DNA from 3 places in the Lysinibacillus sp. BS3 genome. Region 1 is predicted to be linked to each of the others. Evidence: riboswitches for the same ligand, from Rfam matches in the RefSeq annotation. Region 1 holds a riboswitch; each other region holds the start of a gene.
The links. A riboswitch is a leader RNA that binds a small molecule or an ion and turns the genes downstream of it on or off. The one in region 1 is predicted to bind S-adenosylmethionine.
Positions count from the first base shown of each region.

Region 2: it holds a riboswitch for S-adenosylmethionine, as region 1 does, so the genes downstream of both, metK (methionine adenosyltransferase) here and metA (homoserine O-succinyltransferase) in region 1, are expected to answer to the same signal.
Region 3: it holds a riboswitch for S-adenosylmethionine, as region 1 does, so the genes downstream of both, AAJG31_RS15020 (cyclase family protein) here and metA (homoserine O-succinyltransferase) in region 1, are expected to answer to the same signal.

Region 1 covers NZ_CP154860.1:246,984-253,986, reverse strand. The annotation lists gene AAJG31_RS01320 (Ger(x)C family spore germination protein) at 1-389, shown strand, start outside; gene AAJG31_RS01315 (hypothetical protein) at 394-627, shown strand; gene AAJG31_RS01310 (endospore germination permease) at 659-1,807, shown strand; gene metA (homoserine O-succinyltransferase) at 1,847-2,782, opposite strand; SAM riboswitch class I at 2,906-3,017, opposite strand; gene AAJG31_RS01300 (nucleotide excision repair endonuclease) at 3,221-3,592, shown strand; gene AAJG31_RS01295 (hypothetical protein) at 3,644-4,030, opposite strand; gene AAJG31_RS01290 (TrmB family transcriptional regulator) at 4,053-4,835, opposite strand; gene AAJG31_RS01285 (TSUP family transporter) at 4,961-5,731, shown strand; gene panF (sodium/pantothenate symporter) at 5,772-7,003, opposite strand, start outside.
Region 2 covers NZ_CP154860.1:3,850,349-3,857,351, forward strand. The annotation lists gene AAJG31_RS19165 (IclR family transcriptional regulator) at 1-176, shown strand, start outside; gene AAJG31_RS19170 (aminopeptidase) at 188-1,111, shown strand; gene AAJG31_RS19175 (NUDIX domain-containing protein) at 1,314-1,781, shown strand; gene AAJG31_RS19180 (prolyl oligopeptidase family serine peptidase) at 1,765-2,541, shown strand; gene pckA (phosphoenolpyruvate carboxykinase (ATP)) at 2,607-4,193, opposite strand; SAM riboswitch class I at 4,583-4,701, shown strand; gene metK (methionine adenosyltransferase) at 4,960-6,156, shown strand; gene AAJG31_RS19195 (gamma carbonic anhydrase family protein) at 6,336-6,848, opposite strand; gene AAJG31_RS19200 (alpha/beta hydrolase) at 6,982-7,003, shown strand, end outside.
Region 3 covers NZ_CP154860.1:3,051,672-3,058,674, forward strand. The annotation lists gene AAJG31_RS15010 (Cof-type HAD-IIB family hydrolase) at 1-257, shown strand, start outside; gene AAJG31_RS15015 (DedA family protein) at 318-914, shown strand; gene AAJG31_RS15020 (cyclase family protein) at 945-1,682, opposite strand; SAM riboswitch class I at 1,772-1,877, opposite strand; gene AAJG31_RS15025 (hypothetical protein) at 1,959-2,357, opposite strand; gene AAJG31_RS15030 (AraC family transcriptional regulator) at 2,478-4,049, opposite strand; gene AAJG31_RS15035 (ABC transporter substrate-binding protein) at 4,124-5,074, opposite strand; gene AAJG31_RS15040 (MFS transporter) at 5,233-6,417, opposite strand; gene AAJG31_RS15045 (helix-turn-helix domain-containing protein) at 6,528-6,911, shown strand; gene AAJG31_RS15050 (aldo/keto reductase) at 6,967-7,003, opposite strand, start outside.

The DNA.
Region 1 (7,003 bases):
CCCAATCCACTACAAAGGTGAAAGGGTCATTTAAAAACGGGAAACCGAAAATCGATGTCCATATTAATGTAGAGCAGAATGTTGGAGAGGTCGAATGTGATATCGATCTTACCAAAAATAAATCGATTGATTACGTTAATAAAAAAACAGCCCAGGGTATTGATGACCACATTGAAAAAACAGTAGAGAAAATTCAACAGCAATATGAAGTCGATGTTTTTGGATTTGGGGATGCCCTACATCGGGCAGATCCAAAGCAGTGGAAAAAAATTAAGGATGACTGGACTTCCATTTTTCCAGATTTAGCAGTGGCTGTTCATGTAAAGGTAACAACCCAAGGTTCAGGTACGATGCAAAATTCATTATTAAACAAGCCAAAGGAGGAGTAATGAGATGGTACTAGCAGTAGCTATCTTGATTATTGCAATCATTGTTGCTCTTGTTTTTATTCCAAAGCTAAAAAAGCAACAGGATAGAAAAGCCATTATTGTATTCTCCTTTTTGCTATTTATTGGAACGGCTTTAAATATGGGGATTGCCCTTAAAATCCATATTCCTAGCCCATTAGATTTGATTACCTTTATCTTCACACCGATTAGGGATTACATTGTGTCATTCACAAAATAGAAAGATGGACTGAGAAACGGAGGGTAGCTTGATGGAAAAAGAGATAATTAGTTCAAGACAGTTTACAATCGTTACCTTTCTCTATTCTATCGGTACAGCGATTTTAATTATCCCTTCGAGTATTACTGGTGCCGCTAAGCAAGATGCTTGGATAGCGGCAAGCATTGGTGTTCTGCTCAGTTTACTGGTTCTAAAATTATTTTTAACACTGGCCAATCAAACACCGTCCCTAAACTTTATCGAGGCCAATGAAAAAATTCTTGGGCGTTTTTTCGGGAAAATCACAGCGATTTGTTTCCTGATTATGACCTTTCTTTCGGCTGGAGAATTACTTTATTTTATCGGTATTTTCATGAAAACGGAAGTTATGCCAGAGACACCGACATTAGCATTTGCCCTACTGTTCAGTATCCTTATTATGTATGCCGCTTATTTAGGGATTGAGACCTTTGCCCGTTCGGCAGAAATCCTCTTCCCATTGTTTATCTTTATTTTTATTTTTTTCGTCATTAGTATTACCCCTCAAATTACATTTGAGAATATTCAGCCTCTACTAGAAGCGACCAAAGCATCTATGTTTTATAGTATTGCACGCTTTATGAGTATCTTTTCCTTTCCATTACTTGTATTATTGATGCTCTATCCTACTGGCGTCAATGTACAGCCGTCTGCACAGAAAGGGCTATATATTGGGGCAATCCTTGGCGGAATCGTCTTAGTTACGTTGATTGTCCTATCAATTCTTGTATTAGGTCCTGAAAACACTGCATCAAGGACATTTCCTAGCTATGCCTTAGCGCAAAGAATATCTATAGGGAATTTTTTACAGCGCATTGAAATCATTATGGCATTTATGTGGATTACGTCTATATATATTCGTACATTTATGTATTTCTATACGACCGTTGTTGGCCTCGCACAAATTTTAAAGATCAAGGATCATCGCCCACTCATTATACCGATGGGGATAATTGTTATTGGACTTTCTCAAATTGTTCATCCAGATATTGTGCATTCTACTAATTATAATAATGAAATTTGGCCAATCTTTTCCTTTATTTTCACCATTTTATTACCTATACTTTTGTTGATTGTGGTAGTTATTCGCAATCGTAAATCCAAGGCTCAAAATAACGAAACACCTCAGCAGGAAACAGAAAATGACAATCAAAAAGTCTAATTTCTTCTAAGCTAGAAAAGAAATTAGACTTTTTATTAATTAAATATGATATTCGATTTCATCTACAAAATCCCATTCATATGGTGTTTCTTGGTAAACATAGTAGTTCAACCAGTTAGAGAATAATAGATGCGTATGGGCACGCCATGTATTCATCGGCACTTGTGTCGGATCGTCATTCGGGAAGTAGTTTACAGGAACGGCGATATCTATGCCCTTCGCCACATCGCGACTGTATTCATCGGCTAGCGTTGTCGCATCATACTCTAGATGCCCCGTAATCATAATATTTTTATTATCTTTTGATTGTACAATAAATACCCCAGCATCCTCTGAATAGGATAATAATCGTAGATCTGGATGATTGCGAACCTCGTCAATCGAAACAGATGTATAGCGTGAATGGGGCGCAGTAAATAAATCACTAAAGCCACGTACCAAATCTACAGTTAAATCTGTAATCACATGGGAATAGACGCCTGAGCATTTAGCAGAAAGCTCAACCTTCCCAATGCCATAATGATGATACAATGCAGCCTGTGCCCCCCAACATATATGTAGCACGGATGTCACATTCTTTTTAGACCAATCCATAATTTCTGAAATTTCCTGCCAATAGTTGACCTCTTCAAAAGCCATTTTTTCTACTGGCGCACCAGTTATAATCATACCATCATAGCGTCGGTGTCGAATCTGATTGAACGTTGTGTAGAAAAGCTGCAAATGGGATTTACTCACATTTTTAGACTCGTGTGTGGCTGTATTCAAAAAGGTAATATTGACTTGTAATGGTGTATTCCCCAATAAACGTAATAATTGGAGCTCTGTTTTTTCTTTTTCAGGCATTAAATTTAATATTAATATATTTAATGGACGGATTTGCTGTGTTTTCGCACGATCTTCTTCCATGACGAAGATTTTTTCCTCACGTAAATGTTCTCCAGCTGGTAAATTTTTCGGAATATTAATTGGCATCTTGCTTTCCCCTCTCTATAATCACTCTCTTTTAGCAAACCTTGCTTGCGTAGAATGCAACGAAATTAAAAAATCCTCCTCATTCCATACGAGATAGAATGAGAAGGATTTTTTTCACGTCCACTCTTATCTCTCAAAGGAAAAAATCCTTTGCTGGAATTAGCACCTTTCTAACAATTGTTAGAGGTTGCTGAAGCGTCATCGGGCCAAATCCCTCAGCTTCTCTTGATAAGATTATTTAATTATCTTGAATTGTAACACGAACTAGTTAGAATATCAATAATTCATAGAATATTTTGTGATTCATGTGCATGTTCCTTGGTCATTTGATGTACACTAAGCTTGCTATATGTGGTGTTTCTGCATTTAAAATTTATGGTAAACATGCCGTAATTATGTTACCATATACTTTTAGTAAGAGAGAGGAACGTGAATAGTTTGATTAAAATTGAATTTCCAAAACCAGATCTAGTAATCCGTCAACGTGAACAAGACTTAAAACCAGGTGATGTGCCGATCACACCTTACTTTGGTTTTATTGACTTCCATAAAATCACACGAGATAAAGGCGGCATTTTCTTATTCTATAATGACAAGAATGAGCTATTGTTTGTTGGGAAAGCACGTAAAATTCGTCAACGTATTAAAAAACATTTCGAGGATAATGTATCTCCGATGAAAAACCATCGTGATGAAGTGTTCAAAATTGAAGTCTATGAAGTAGAAGATCCAATGGAACGTGAAATTTACGAAACATATGCGATTAATACTTTCCGCTCTAAATATAACGTAGACAAAGTCTTTTATTAGGCATCACGTAAAGAAACCGAAATCTCATCAAAGGGATTTCGGTTTCTTTTATCACATAATGGTCATACGATCAATTGGCGTACTCTGACCGTTTATTCGCAAATCAATGGTATCAAGCTCAGGATTCTTGACGGTGATTTTAAAAACATAGGGTTGTGCCTCTTTCCTTTGCTCGCTGCCTTCTTCTAACTGGATAATAAGCCTATTTCCCTCAGCTGTAATACTTGCCAATACATTCCCTTTTGAATAATAAACAAGGTAATATGGAGCATCCTTTTCATGCAATAGTTGTATTCTGTCATTAGAAACGATATTTTTTTGGACATTATCTGGGACAACCGTTAGCTCATGAATCGTTGGTGGATCGGTAGGTGGTGTAGCATTACAGGCTCCTAGCATTAGTAGGCTCATTAAACCTAGCAACACGAATTTTTTCAAGTAACTCCCCTTCCTTATACGACTATTCTAAGAAAAAAGCTTTACGCTCCTTAGCAATCCAGTCTTCTAACTCCTGATCATCACGTTTTACTAACCGATTGATGAGCACATCATGCCATATATAATCCTCTAACAAATAAATATGAACCGGATCATTGGTGATAAAGGCCGTCTCTTGGGTAGATGGAGAATGACCATAAATCATTTCCTGACCATCTATCGATAAGATAAACCAATGCGGTGTAGATGCTTTTTTTGTATAATGTGTGGCTCTATGCTGGTCAATTGAGGCGAGATGCTCTCCTACATACAACGTAATGCCATGAACAGGAACATGCAGCGCCACCTCTTGCAAATCTTCACGTAAGGCATCATACATATCTTCCCACATCGACAGCATCACTTTTTTCTTCGCCTTCTTTAGAAGTGACTGACAATAGTTGATAATGGATTCCTTGCCCTTCAGCATGACCACTTTAGGCTCAGCTTCCTGTACTTTTTCCTCTAATTTCTCTAATTTCCCGCTTATAGACGTAAAATTCGACTCCCAGCGCTGTTGCATTTGCTGTAAGAACACAGACACAGGCATTGCCGAATAGGTCGTTTGTTCTGCGGTCTCTTCTTTTAACACGATGCCCTTTTCTACAAGGATATTTAAAATATCATACACTCTTGCACGTGGTATGCCAGAATTTTTACTAACCTGATAAGCACTGACATGACTTTGCTGAACAAGTGCCGTATAGGCCTTTGCTTCATATTCTGTAAAACCCATTTCTTTCAGCTGGGTGATTAATTCCTCCATGTAATCCCTCCATTATCTTTATTATAGGCTACCAATGTGAAGATTTGCCAATGAAAAAATGGGGTTTACAGCGCAAATAAATTTAGTTACTATTTCAGTAGTAACTAAATTTAAAGAGGTGTCATATGTTGTTTGAAATCGATGTACATATTCTAATACTATTAATTTCTTTTGGATTTCTGGCGGCTTTTGTTGACTCAGTAGTGGGAGGGGGCGGTTTAATTTCACTACCAGCCTTACTATTTGTTGGGCCTAATCCAGCCGCTGCTGTTGCCACGAACAAACTAGCAGGAGCTATGGGCTCACTCACTTCCTCTATTTCTTTCTATCGTTCTGGCCAGCTGGACATTCGCTCTGTCCTCAAATATTTTCCACTAGCATTTATCGGATCATTATGTGGTGCTTGGACTGTGCATCTGATTAATCCAGCATTACTAAAGCCATTAATGCTTGTTATGCTGGCGGTTGTTGGGGTATATACGATCTTTAAAAAGGATTGGGGTGCCGTCTCTACCGTAAAAAATCTATCTAAAAAACATTTGTTTTTATTTATGCTGCTATTATTTGCTATTGGTTTTTATGATGGATTTCTTGGTCCTGGCACAGGGTCGTTTTTAATCTTTAGCTTCTTACTGGTAGGCTTTGATTTTTTAAAGGCGGCTGGTAATGCAAAGTTTTTAAATTTGGCGAGTAATGTGGCTGGTGTTTGTATGTTTGCCTACTTAGGTCAAATTCATTATGTTTATGGTCTAGTCATGGGCATTGCGCAAATTGGTGGGGCTATGCTTGGCTCACGGATGGCAATCAAGAAAGGAAGTGGCTTTGTCCGCACACTATTTATTGTCGTTACAATGACATTACTTGCGAAAAATGCCTATGATTTTATGATGCATTAAAATAAACGCCACAGAATTTGAAATCTGTGGCGTTTTGGCGTTAAATCATAAGCTTTTCGTTTTTAAATTTATGACTAGTGGACAAACTGACAATCACAAAAATAAAGAAGGATGCGACAATTGGTATCGTGACTGTATGCATACCAAAGACAGAAGGATAAAACCGATCAATCATAATATACAACAACATGCCTGAAATCATTGACGCAATCGCTCCGTATTTATTCGCTTTTTTCCAATACAATCCTAAAACGACTGTCCAAATAAAGACAGCCTCTAGTCCACCGAAGGCAAATAAGTTCAACCACACTAATAAATCAGGTGGATTGAGTGCAAAGATGACAACGGCTAGGCCAATGACTGTTGTTACAATAAAGCTTGCACGCTTTATCTCTGCATCACTAGCTTTCGGCTTCATATAATTTAAATAGATGTCTTTGACAACTGTAGAGCTGACAAGCATTAGTAAAGCATTAACCGTAGACATTGTCGCAGCCATTGGTGCAGCTAAAACGATTCCTGCTAAAAATGGCGGTAATACCTTCAATGTCAGGAGCGGCATGACTTTATCACCAATCTCAATGCCCGGTAAGACAGGTCGGGCTAACACCCCAATTAAATGCATGCCAAACATGATTGTCCCTATGGCAATCGTGCCAATAAGAATCGCTTGATGCATACTTTTGGAATCCTTATAGCTCATCGCACGAACCGCAATTTGCGGAAGTCCTACAACCCCTACACCAATGAGAATCCAAAATGTTGAGACATACAGAGGCGTTAAATCTCCTTGTGCGCCAAATGGTGACACAAAGTCAGGATTTTCAGCGACCAGTGAGGCCATTATATTGTCGATGCCTCCACCTGCCACAATCGTGCCGATTAATAAAATAATTGTACCAATCACCATAATTGAACCTTGGACCGTATCTGTAAGTGCAACCGCACGAAAGCCTCCGATAATCACATATACTAACACGGAAATCGCAAAAATAAACAGTGCTGCTGTGTAGCTTAAGCCAGTTAATGACTCAATTAAGCGTGCACCCCCAACCCATTGAGCCATCATAGCCGAAAATAAGAAAACAATGATACTAATGGCTGATAAAATAACAATGACATGGCTTTTGTAGCGTTCACGTAAAAAGTCGATTAACGTAATGGCCTGGTAACGACGAGCAATAATGGCGAATTTTTTCCCTAAAATCATGAGTACAAAATAACCTGCTGGTAGCTGAGCCATTGCCAGTAATACCCACCCAAGTCCTTTTG
Region 2 (7,003 bases), 1.1 Mb from region 1:
TGGCGCTAGCAATGCCTATATTTAATAGTGAGGAACAGGTCGTAGCGTCTATTACCGTTTCTGGACCAATTTATCGTTTTACAGAGCAACGTGTTCCTGATTTTTTGGGACCTTTAACGGAAGCTAGAAATGAAATAGAAGGAATTATTCGTAGATATCATTTGTATTTTAATTAAGGAGCCCTATTATGCATCATTTACATGATATTGCACTAAATGTTTTAAAAGGCAATTTAAATGTTCAATCTTCTGAGTCACTATTAATTTTGACAGATAGCCACAAACAAGACATCGCAAAAATTTTTTATGAAGCTGGACTGTCAATTACTGCAAATACAATGTTCATGGTGATGCCCCTGTTAGAGAAATCTGGGCAGGAGCCAATCCATGCAGTTTCTGAGCTTATGGCAAATGCCGATGTTACACTGTGTATTACCTCCCACTCCCTAACACATACACTGGCTCGTAAACATGCCTGTGAAAAGGGTGGACGTGTAGCAACAATGCCAGGGGTAACATTGGAGATGCTAGAGCAAGGTGCCCTTCATGCAGATGCACAGGAGATCGAAGCTACGGTAGAAAAATATGTCCTTTTACTTAATACGACAAAAGATATTCGTATTGTCAAGGATGGTCATGAGCTGACGTTTAGTGTAGACGGCCGTTTCGGAATTCGTTCTACAGGGGTTATTCGTCAACCTGGTGAGTACGGGAATATTCCTTCAGGAGAATCGTATATTGCACCAATAGAAACATCTGCGAATGGAGAGATTTTAGTAGATGGCTCTATTGCTAATATTGGTGTTTTAAAGGAGCCATTATTATTAAAAATAAAGAATGGTCGCTTAGAAGAAGCAATCGGTCCTGATGGTCCACCACTACTGGCATTACTTGGTGAAGGCAATGGTAGAGTCATTGCAGAGTTTGGCATCGGAGCCAATAAAAGTGCTATCCTATGTGGCAATGTATTAGAGGATGAGAAGGTGTATGGGACCATCCATATCGCTTTTGGCAGTAATGCGCCATTTGGTGGAGCCAATGCGTCAGATGTTCATATTGATTGTGTTGTGAAAAGTCCTATCGTCTATTTTGACGGTCAGCAAGTAATCTAAAGAAAAGCGTGTCTTCCTATGAAGCACGCTTTTTTTCATGCTTTACAAGACTGTAGCTTAGGGTTGCTTGTCATTGTAGGTTTACAATATAGTTAATATAGATAGGAATAGGAATGATGATTAAATTCCGTCCATAAAATAGAAGTAATGATAAAGAAAGTAACTTTTGTTTTGCAACAAGAAAGAACGTGAGGTTGAAGAGATGTTAACATTTACAGATTTACATGGCCTACAAGTAGATTTGAGTTTTACAAGAGGCGAATTTAAAGTAGAACCTAAACACGTCCTTGTCCTTTTAAAGCATGAAAATAAATGGTTATGTACTGTCCATAAACGACGTGGTGTAGAAGTGCCAGGAGGGAAATTAGAAGAAGGGGAAACCTTAGAGGAGGCGGCGATTCGAGAAGTTTTTGAAGAGACGGGTGTTCATGTGAAGAATCTTCAATGGTTTGCAGAGTATGCAGTGTATGATGAAATCGTTTTTTGTAAATCCGTTTTCACTGCACAATTTTTAGCGCAAGAGGATATAGAATTTGATTTAGAAACGTCAGGCATGCTTTGGTTAACCGATGAAGAATTTGCTCAGCATCCTAACTTGAGTTTTCACATGAAGGATGAGGGGATGAAGAAAATGCTGGAGGAGCTGAAACATCGTGACACACAATGGTGATATTATCGAAAAACGCCCCTATCCTTCACCAAATCCAGCTATACGTTTAACGGAAATAACCTATCTTTCACAGGGCTTACGTATAAAAGGACTATTAGCAGAGCCAAAGACTGAAGGTACATATGATGGCTTTTTATATTTAAGAGGCGGCATGCAAAGCATTGGGATGGTAAGACCCTCTCGTATTGCACAATTTGCGGCGCAGGGCTTTATCGTATTTGCCCCATATTATCGTGGGAATCGTGGGGGAGAGGGGCGTGACGAGTTTGCAGGGGCAGACCGTTACGATGCGGTCTATGCCGTAGATGTACTCAAACAATTCTGCAATGACAATATCCATGTTTTTGGTTTTTCACGAGGTGGTATTATGGCTCTGTGGACAGCTATTTTAAGAAGGGATATTACTTCTGTTGTAACATGGGCAGGTGTTTCTGATGCAACGGCCACTTATTGGGAGCGTACAGATATGCGCAGAATGATGAAGCGTGTTATTGGAGGAACACCTAATCGTGTACCAGAAGCGTATGATGCAAGAACACCACTTTTTGAGATAGAGCGTATAACAGCTCCCGTTCTTATCATTCATGGCTATCGTGATGAAAATGTGGATATTGAACATGCCAGACAATTGGCATTTTTTTTAGAGGAAGCAAATAAATCATTCGAAACTTGGTATGATCTTAACTATGCACATCAATATCCACCAGCAAAAAATCGTGAAACTGTCCGTGCTCTTTGCAAGTGGATGAAACAACAATAAAGCATAGAGAAAACAAAAAGACAAAGGGAACGAATAAATTGTTCCCTTTGTCTTTTATATAGACGTTATTTTAATGGACCACCAAGTGTAGTGATGGCTTCAGAAACGTTTGAGAATTTCTTGAAGTTTTCGTTGAATAAGCCTGCAAGCTCAGCAGCTTTTGCATCGTATGCAGCTTTATCTGCCCAAGCTTCACGAGGATTTAACACTTCTGAAGGTACGCCTTCAACTGCTTTTGGAATGTGTAAACCAAACACAGCATCTTGTGTTGTTTCAACATCTGCTAATTTACCATCGATTGCTGCACGGACCATTGTACGTGTGTAAGATAGTTTCATACGGCTACCTGTGCCATATTCGCCACCAGTCCAACCAGTGTTTACTAAGTATACCTGTGCACCGTGCTCGTCAATTTTTTGTCCTAACATTTCTGCGTATACTGTTGCAGGAAGTGGAAGGAATGGAGACCCGAAGCAAGTAGAGAATACTGGTTCTGGCTCAGTCACACCACGTTCAGTTCCAGCAAGTTTAGAAGTGAACCCGCTTAGGAAGTGATACATCGCTTGTTCTTTTGTTAATTTACTGATTGGAGGTAACACGCCAAATGCATCAGCTGTTAGGAAGATGATTGTTTTTGGATGACCTGCAACAGAAGGATCAACGATATTTTCGATGTATTGGATTGGATAAGCTACACGTGTATTTTCTGTTAGTGAACCATCATCATAGTCACAAATACGAGTTTCTGGATCAACAGCTACGTTTTCTAATACAGAGCCGAAGCGGATTGCATTGTAGATTTCTGGTTCTTTTTCAGCAGAAAGGTTGATTGTTTTTGCATAGCAGCCACCCTCAATGTTGAATACACCATTATCAGACCAACCGTGTTCATCGTCACCGATTAGCTTACGATCAGGATCAGCTGATAACGTCGTTTTACCAGTACCAGATAGACCGAAGAATAACGCTACATCGCCAGCTTCACCAACGTTTGCTGAGCAGTGCATTGAAAGAATACCTTGTTGTGGTAATAAGTAGTTCATGATACCAAAGATAGATTTTTTCATTTCACCAGCATATTCTGTACCACCAATTAAAATAATTTTCTTTTCAAGTGATACGATGATGAATGTTTCAGAAGCAGTACCATCAACCGCAGGATCTGCTTTAAAGTTAGGAGCTGAGATGACAGTGAAGTCGGCAACATGAGAAGCTAATTCATCTGCTGTTGGACGGATAAATAATTGATGAGCAAAAAGATTGTGCCATGCGTATTCATTGATAACTTGAATGCTTAATTGTGAGTCTTTGTCAGCACCTGCAAAGCCTTTGAATACGAATAACTCGTCACGTTCTTTTAAATATTTTATTACTTTTACATATAGGTTATCGAACACTTCAGAAGAAATCGGTTGGTTGACTTTACCCCAGTCAATTTGATCTTTTGTGCTTTCTTCTTCTACCGTATATTTATCTTTAGGTGAACGACCAGTGTATTTGCCAGTTTCTGCACGAACTGCGCCATCTACTGTTAACATTGCTTCACCACGAGATGTAGCTTTTTCTGCTAATTGTGGTACTGAAAGTTGAACATTAATGTTACCGCCGTTTAATAATTCCTTCAGTTCGTTTGCAATTTCTACTGAATTCATCGATTAAATACCATCCTTTTTTATAGTATTCCCTTGATTTAGAGGGATTTTTTCTTAATTTCAAAAATAGTATAACACAATTGCTTAAATAATCTATACTAATTAAGAAATTATTTTAGAGTTTTTACCACTTTTCAATAAACTGACAAAAAATAATGTTTTTCGAGTAGAATACCATCAATCCTACTGTAATTAGGCACGAAAATTGAGCCACACATATGTTACCACAAGTAGCTAGGTATGTTGTAGGGATTAATTTGCTTCTATTTACATCATCATCCAAGTATGAAAAGTTTTTGTGTAATAAGTTCTTTCCTTTCTATACAGTAATACATAAGAAAATATTTGACAACGTTCGACCTTTTCAGTAACATGAGATTGAACGGATACTCTTATCCCGAGCTGGTGGAGGGTCAGGCCCTGTGAAACCCGGCAACCTGCATGAACTATTTCACGACATGCGTTGGTGCCAACCTGATGCAAGGGAACATCCCTTGAACGATAAGAGTGAAAGGTTACGCAGTCATTATTCCTTTCCTCATGTAAAGTAACGTGAGAAAAGGATTTTTTTATTGTTAAAAATCAATGTAAAGGTAAGTATATGTAGTTCTTTCCTTATTATAATGACGGATCTTTCGAAATCCTCGTGTTAAAAGCAGCAGTAACGGCTTGAGAGTTCAATCCTTAGGAGCGGACTTGACATGGGTAATGAGTACCGTATTCATACACAACTACTTATTGTAAGAGTATTTAGGAGGAAAACCAAATGACAAACCGTCGACTGTTTACATCAGAGAGTGTAACAGAAGGACATCCAGATAAGATTTGTGACCAAATCTCGGATGCCATTTTAGATGCTATTTTAGCAGAAGATCCAAATGCACGTGTAGCGTGTGAAACAACTGTAACAACAGGATTAGTATTAGTAGCAGGAGAAATTACTACTTCTACTTATGTGGATATTAAAGGTATTGTTCGTGACACTGTAGCTGAAATTGGCTATACACGAGGTAAATATGGCTTTGATGCTGAGAACTTAGCGGTGCTTGTGGCAATTGGCGAACAATCACCTGATATTGCTCAAGGTGTTGATCAGGCATTAGAGGCACGTGAAGGCTCTATGACAGATGCTGATATAGAAGCAATTGGTGCTGGTGACCAAGGCTTAATGTTTGGCTATGCATGTAATGAAACACCAGAGCTAATGCCATTACCAATTAGCTTGGCACACAAATTAGCACGCCGTTTAACAGAAGTACGTAAATCAGGTGAACTTGCCTATTTACGTCCTGATGGTAAAACGCAAGTAACGATTGAATATGATGACAATAATGTACCGGTTCGCGTGGATACAATTGTTATTTCAACACAGCATGATGAAGAAGCAACACTTGAACAAATTCAAGCAGATTTAAAAGAATTTGTTATTGCACCAGTTGTACCGAGTGAATTATTAGATGCTAATACGAAATACTTCATCAATCCAACTGGCCGTTTTGTAATTGGTGGGCCAAAAGGTGATGCTGGATTAACAGGACGTAAAATCATTGTTGATACATACGGTGGTTATGCACGTCACGGTGGTGGTGCCTTCTCAGGTAAGGATGCAACCAAGGTAGACCGTTCGGCGGCATATGCAGCACGTTATGTAGCGAAAAACATCGTAGCAGCTGGCTTAGCAGAGCGTGCTGAAGTGCAACTTGCCTATGCGATTGGCGTTGCTCAGCCTGTTTCCATTGCTGTCGATACATTTGGCACAGGTAGAGTGAAAGAAAGCGAGATCGTTGAATGGGTACGCGAGCTATTCGATTTACGCCCAGCAGGTATCATTAAAATGCTTGATCTTCGTCGTCCAATTTATAAACAAACTGCTGCGTATGGACATTTTGGTCGTACAGATTTAAATGTACCATGGGAGCAAATTGATAAAGCAGACGCGCTACGAGAAAAAGCACGTTTATAAACTATTGAACTAAAGTAATGAAGTCATTAGAAAATTATTCTGATGTATTAATAAGCAAAGGGGCAACATTGCTCCTTTTGTTTTTTTTACAAAAATACCTCGCTAGGATTCGTGAACATATTCGGTACACGAAAACGCGAGGGATTTTTTCGTTAGTATTGATTTTTTGTGTAGGTTATTTATTTCTGAAGTGATTTATAATATTGACCTTTTTCTGCGTATTCTCGTACGATGCGTTCCATATCCTCTTTATCTTCAGCATTTAATTCTCGGACAACTTTTGCTGGACGACCTAATGCTAAACTATTTGGAGGAATGACTTTACCAGGAGGTACTAGGCTTCCAGCTCCAATAAATGCACCTTCTCCAATCTCAGCTCCGTCTAAAATAATGGATCCCATACCGATTAAGGCATTTTTGCGAATTGTACAACTATGTAAAGTGACTTGGTGTCCAACTGTTACCTCATCTTCAATAATGAGCGGATATTTTGGGCTTTGGTGTAAACAGCAAAGATCTTGGATACTGACACGTTTACCAATAATCGTTGGGGAAACATCACCACGAATAACCGTATTAAACCAAATGGTTGTTTCGGCGCCAATTGTTACGTCGCCCGTAACAGTTGCGTAGTCAGCAATGAAAACAGACGGATCGATCTTTGGCGTTTTATCTTTAAATGGATAAATCATGAAAATCGCCTCTTTTCTTTCTATAATGTAGTATTATCGTATCAAATACGCAACTTTATGGAAATATAAAATTAAAATGTGCTATTTATTTCGATATAATCAAAGTGTAATTATTTTTTAGGAGGACTATGTAATGTGGAAATGGGAAGCTGATG
Region 3 (7,003 bases), 1.9 Mb from region 1:
ATATTGTGAATGTATTACAGCAGGATGTTTCGAAGTCTATAGCTATTAAAGCGGTGCTTGATCATTTCAATATTGACCCTAAGAATGCGATTGCCTTTGGGGATGGGGATAATGATATTGACATGTTGGAATATGTAGGAGTAGGAATTGCCATGGGAAATGGTAGTAAAGCTCTAAAAAGTGTTGCGAATTTTGTTACAAAGACATCTACGGATGGCGGTATCAATTTTGCTTTACGTCAGCTTCAAGTCATTTAGAGCGCTGAGGCTACACTATATATAGCAGGTAGATTTTAATAAATTTAGGTGGGATGATTTATGGCACATCACGTGCAGTCTCTAATTGAACATTACGGATACTTTGGAATTATCGTGATTCTAATTGGAGGTATTGTAGGGGTGCCACTTCCTGATGAGGTGTTTCTAACTTATGTAGGCTATAGTGTTTACCGAGAAAGTCTTGAACATATTCCTGCTTTAGTCAGTGCAATGATTGGTGCGGTTGGAGGCATTACCTTAAGCTACTATATTGGTTATCGTTTTGGCTTACCGTTATTGCAGAAATATGGGCCTAAAATTCATATTACAGAGCAAAAAATTGACTTTACGAAAAAGATGTTTACAAAAATAGGACCTACCCTATTATTAATTGGCTATTTTATCCCCGGGGTACGTCATTTGACAGCGTATATTGCGGCTATTAATAATTATCCTTATAGAAAGTTTGCGCTTTTTGCCTATACAGGGGCATTTATCTGGACGTTCACATTTATATCATTAGGAAAGATGCTTGGAGAGAAATGGCGATTTGTTGGATACTATCTGACTCATTATAGTATCTATCTTATCCTTTTATTTATTGTAGGGATGCTCATTGTTTACTTTCTATTCAAAAAAAGAAATGGACAAACATAAAAGTCGGTATACGCTATACCGACTTTTATGTTATGGCAAAATAGCAAATGAGCGCACAGGGAAGCCAGATGCTTTTTCTGGCTTAGGTACGATATTGAAGATGATAGCGCCTTTCGCAGGTAGCTTGTCCAAATTCGTCATTAGCTCAATTTGATAGGTGTCTTGGTCAAGTACAAAATATTCGCCATCTAGCTTGCCATTTTTACGAAAATCAGCAGCAGAGTCCGTATCGAAAGTTTCATGACCAATTGCGCTTACCTTGCGTTCTTTTAGTAAAAACTGTAAAGCTTCTAAACCCCAGCCAGGGATATGGTTATGTCCATCTGCATCCTTATTACTGAAAGCCTCTTTATCTGGCCAGCGCTTACTCCAATCTGTGCGTAATGCTACAAATGTTCCTGCTTCAATTTCTCCATGCTTGTCCTCAAAATCAAGAATATCTTCAACACTTAATGAAAAATCATGGTTGCTCGCAGCCTCTTGTGATTTATCAATAACAACAAGGGGAAGAACAAGCTCTTTTAGTTCTAATTCTTCTAAGTAGCGAGTATCTCGCACAAAATGAATGGGTGGGTCGATATGTGTGCCATATTGACCAGGGAACGTGAATTGTTGAGCGAAGAAACCGTCCTTATGAGAAAATAACGTTTCAAATTTAGCGTCCTCAAACATAAAAAAATGTGGTGAATTAGGGCCGAATGTATGTGTTAAGTCAACCCACTGTTTCGATTTTAATAATTGCAATGCTTGTAAAAGTTCATTAGACATCGATTTCCCTGCTTTCTGTAAAAATAGTTGTAAATAAAAAGGAGTCCCCTAATAGAAGAGGACTCCTGCTGCAACAACGGTAGTTCTTCTTCTCATCTTCAAGGCTGATCATTTTGCCAATTGGAATTAGCACCATACTGTTAGCTGGTTGCTGAGACTTCATCGGGCCAATCCCTCCGTCTCTCTTGATAAGAAAAGTAATATAAGAATTTTCAGAAATAACAATACAAACACTTTAGCATAGTTTTTTATAGTTTACAAGTTCACTAGGAATTTTCACCAATTCAAATTTAAGGTGACTCCACAACAATCATTATCAATAAGACGTATTCTAAAACTGTCTGGTGTATAGTTTGTTTCAAATTTCATCGTAATGCCTGTTGATGTGATTAATTTTTCAACCTCTGTTTTATTTGAAAGTTGAGCAGCATTCATTAAATCATGTGCGAATTGTTGGGAGCTATCTATTTTATCCGTAAGTAATTGGGCTTGCTGCATCATTGCCTTTATCCGTGATGCTGAAGCTTTTAATTTGTGTGTATCGACAGGTGGAAAAGGATTATTGGTCGGCATTGCTAGATGTTGCGAAAAGGGTCTAGTGGCAAAATGATTAGCGATAGGCGATGTTGGATAATGATAGGGATGCACAAAATACGGATAAGGATTGTAATACAAGGTCATTCCTCCTATCCTATAACTGATATCCTATCTTATGTAGCAAAACGGCTTTCGGTGTTATTAGCAGTGCAATGTTTGTCCTAATCATTTAAAAAGGAAGCTAAAGTAAGCTTCCTTTTAGCCAAGTACATTTAAGACATCATCAATTTTTTTACTATGTGATAAAATGCCATAATTCATCCATGTTAAAAAGTCTACTTCATAGACACAGTTGCTTTTAACGGCAGCTAGGTTTTTCCAAGTAGGAGTTTTTAAAATAGCACGTTCCTCATTTTCATAAATGGAATGTTGTTTATCAAAGGTAATAAATAAATGATCAGCATCTAATTGCAACAATTGAGCAAATTTCAGTTGTGCTTTACGTTGATTGTGCGGAATACTCCATACTAGTGAATGTGGCATTAAACCTAAGTCACGATATAAAATGGGGCCCGTATAGCCACATTTAGGACCCGCATATAGAGTAATGCCAATGGCTGAAATACGGAGAAATGCTACACTTTGCCCATAAACAGATTTGCTAAGAATTCCTTTTGCTTGTTGTACTTTATCTTCATATTGTAGGATTACGTCTTGCATCAAGGAGGTTTTTCCTGTTAGATCTGCAATTTTAAATAAAGTAGATTGCCAATTCTCTCCAGGGTGTGAAAGATGGCAGACGGGGGCTACTTCATCTAAGTGCTGAAAGGATTCCCAACGCTCTACACCAGAATCTAACATAATTAAAGTTGGCTTATAGTAAAAGAGTCGATCCATTTCTCTATTTTGTACATCGATATCTGGCACTTTCTGTAGACCTAAATAGTCTTGTTTCCCCCATTTTGAATGACTGAATTGAGCAATTGGCGTAATCCCAAGCGCAACAAAGAAATCTTCTAAGAATGGTGCAAATACACGTATATGGCTGCTTTGATTTCTTCGATATTGTCCTGGAGAGATGCCGACATGTTCCTTAAAGCGACGATTAAAATAATACTCATTATTAAATCCGACAGACTGGCTAATTTCAAATACTCGATCATTTGTTGTCATTAATAAATGCTTAGCTTTTTCAATACGAAGTTTAGTTAAATAGTGAAGAGGAATTTGTCCCGTAATATCTTTAAAAATGCGCGTATAATTCCATCTTGGTACGTCAGCTAGCTGTGCTAGCTGCTCAACCGTCCACTCTTTTTCAAAATGTTTTTGTAAATGGTTAACGGACTGCTCAACAGATTGGCGATCATTTTTTTTCATCTGCTTGGGTATGGTTTGATGTAAGAGTAATAACATCAGCTCTTGAAAGTGCACATGCTGTTCAAAAATCGTGTGTTCATCCTCCGCTAACCGGTTTTGATAGATGACTTCTAGCAGTCTATGACATTGTGAAAAGGGGAGAAGATGTCGTTCGCTGATACTTGTAAAATGACTATATGAATTTTGACTATTGCTGAGATTGACAATGTTGAATTGTAACTGATAAAAACAAAGGTGTTCACTTTGAATGTGGATACTAACCGTGTTATTTGGCGGAATCAATATGCACTTTTCTTCACTAAAATGAATGGTGTCATGATCTATGGCTAGCTTTCCGCTACCATTCATTACGATAAAAAGTGTATAGAAATCACTACTAATCAATAACTTTTTTGACGGTTGAATTGAATAAGAGATATTTTGTAACGTATAAACATGTGTTAAGTTACCCATTAATAATTCACCCCTTTTTTTGAATTGGCAGAACAACACAAAGAAAGCCCTCATTAAGAGCTTTCTTTGGAAAATTATTTGACGAACCATTTCTCTAAATCATCATACTTTAGCAAGTTGGCTGTGATTGCGCCAGATTGCCAATATGTGCGATCAGCAATATAAACATGCCCATTTTTTACAGCAGGGAGTGTTTTCCATAGTGTACTATCTAACCATTTAATGGCTTCTTGGTTTTCTTTAGAATCCCATGTTCCGTTTGAAGGGAAAAGGATGATATGATCCGCATCTAATTCCGTGATAGCCTCTTCTGATAAAACCTCGTGAAACTCTGTCATATCACGGGCTAATGGATGTGGTGTTAAGCCTGTCTCTGTGTAAATATAGCCAGAGTAGCGATTTTTAATACCAAATAACGCTAATGTATTATCTGCTACATTTAGTCGTACAACAGCAACTGTTTCGTCTTCGATTGATTCATCTAGTTTTGCTTTTAAATCGGAAACACGTTGCTCATATTGATCAACCATTTCTTTTGCTTTATCGGAAATATTTAAAACATCAGCTATTGTTTTCGCAATTTCACGTGGATCTTGTAGAATATCTTCTTTCAAGCGGTAAGTAGGCGCTACCTTTGAGTATTCATCATACTTTGCCTTGTCCGCGGCACCATCTACAATGATTAAATCAGGCTTGGCTTGTAATAATGTTTCCATGCTACCAGTAATGTCGAACTCAGGAACATCTAATCCTAAATAGTCCTGTTTTCCCCAAGATGGGTGATACCATTGCACAACGGGTTTTACATCCAAAGCAGTTAAATAGTCTTCCAAATAGATAGCAGCTACACGCTGTGGATTTGTAGGAATTTCTACTTTTCCAAACTCGTCTTCTACAATTCTTGTATCTTTAGATGATTGTTTTTCTGTAGCTGTATCCTCTTTTACTTCATTTGAGCCACAGGCACCTAATACGAATATAAGTGCAAAGAAAACTACAAATGAAAAATATCGACCTCTACGCATTTTATTCACTCCTATAGATTTACTAAAACAGTAAGGGTATTCCCTTAAATTAGAATGATAATCATTCTCGTTTGGTTCAAGTAAATTATAGGATACTACATATCAACAAACAATACACATTCTCTACTACTTTTTTATACAAAATGAAATTCAGAGAGTTATTGTTTTTTGTTATCGAAAAGTAACCATAAAAGTGTAACAATTGCTGCTAGCATAACCATCAGGAATCCGTATATAGGCGTATGTGCCAACGATTGGTGGCGAATAATAAAGCCTCCGATATATGAGCCTAAAAATATGCCAATATTGAAAGCAGAAATATTCAATGCTGAGGCCATTGAAATTGCTGATGGTATATATTTTTCAGATAGTAGAACAGCATATAGCTGCAATCCTGGGACATTCATAAACATGAACAATCCCATTGTCAGCACCATTATTAATCCCATAATAGGTGATTCAAGAGTAAAGCCAATGCCAAGCAATGCCAATGCAAGTCCAACAAAAATAATAAAGATGGAACGTAGCGGATTATGATTAGCAAAATGACCTCCAAGAGTATTACCGATAGCTACACAAATACCATAGACAACTAGAATAATGACGACTGTATGTGGGGAATACCCCATATATTGCTCTAAAATAGGTGAAACATATGTGTAGACAACAAAAGCACCGCCGTATCCAATTGCGGTAATGAATAGTATTAAGATCATTCGAATATTGCCTAATACTTTGCCAATATCACGAATAGAGATGGGATTGCCTTTCGATAATTGGCTAGGTACTAAAAATGCATTACTAATTAAACCGACAATTCCAATGACAACAATAAAAATGAATGACATACGCCAATCTGTTACTTGTCCAATAAATGTACCGAGTGGGACACCTGTTACAGTAGCTAATGTTAAGCCAGTAAACATAAAGGCGATAGCACTTGCTCGTTTATTTGGTTCCACTACATCTGCTGCTATAACAGAAGCGATGGACATAAACACACCATGTGCTAATGCTGAAATAATACGTCCGATTAATAGTAATGCGAAATTAGGAGCTAAAGCGACTGCTAGGTTACCCACTATAAAAATGGACATGACAAGCAATAATACGGTTTTTCGACTAAGGCGGGATGTTAAAGCTGTTAGTAAGGGAGCCCCAACAGTTACCCCTAGTGCATATATAGAAACGGTTAAGCCAGCTGTGCTAAGAGAAATACCAAAGTCATCTGTAATTAATGGTAAAAGTCCCACACTGATAAATTCAGTGGACCCTATACCAAATGCACTGATAGCAAGTGCTAGTAAGGTAAGTTTAGCATTTGGCTTTTTTGATTTTGACATTTTACTACTATCTCCTTTGATTTTTTTTATTATGTGTAGTAATATTCATACATACCAAAAAGATATGTAGAGTACTTTTAGTTACTTTTGGATATTACAGGAGGTTTACGATGCAAAAAGTTTATAATATTGGTGTTGAAGCTACACTAGAAGTTATTGGTGGTAAATGGAAACCAGTTATTCTTTGTCATTTAAACCACCATGGTAAAATTCGAACAAACGAATTTCGACGATTGATCCCAGGTATTTCACAAAAAATGCTCACAAACCAATTAAGGGAACTGGAGCAGGCTGGGTTAATCAATCGAAAGGTCTTCAATCAAGTACCACCAAAAGTTGAATATTCATTAACAGCCTATGGACAAGGAATGGAACCAATTCTGAACATGCTTTGTACGTGGGGTGAAAAACATGTTGAATTATTACAGGATAAAGGTGAAGATGTACTGTTAAAACAACGTGATGATGATATTGCCATGCAGCAAACATCATAATGAGGGGAGAAAGAGACTGTCATATACAAGACAGTCTCTTTCCTCTTTTTAATGCTTATAGAGCAAAGTCAAATTCATCTGGATTTGGTCCA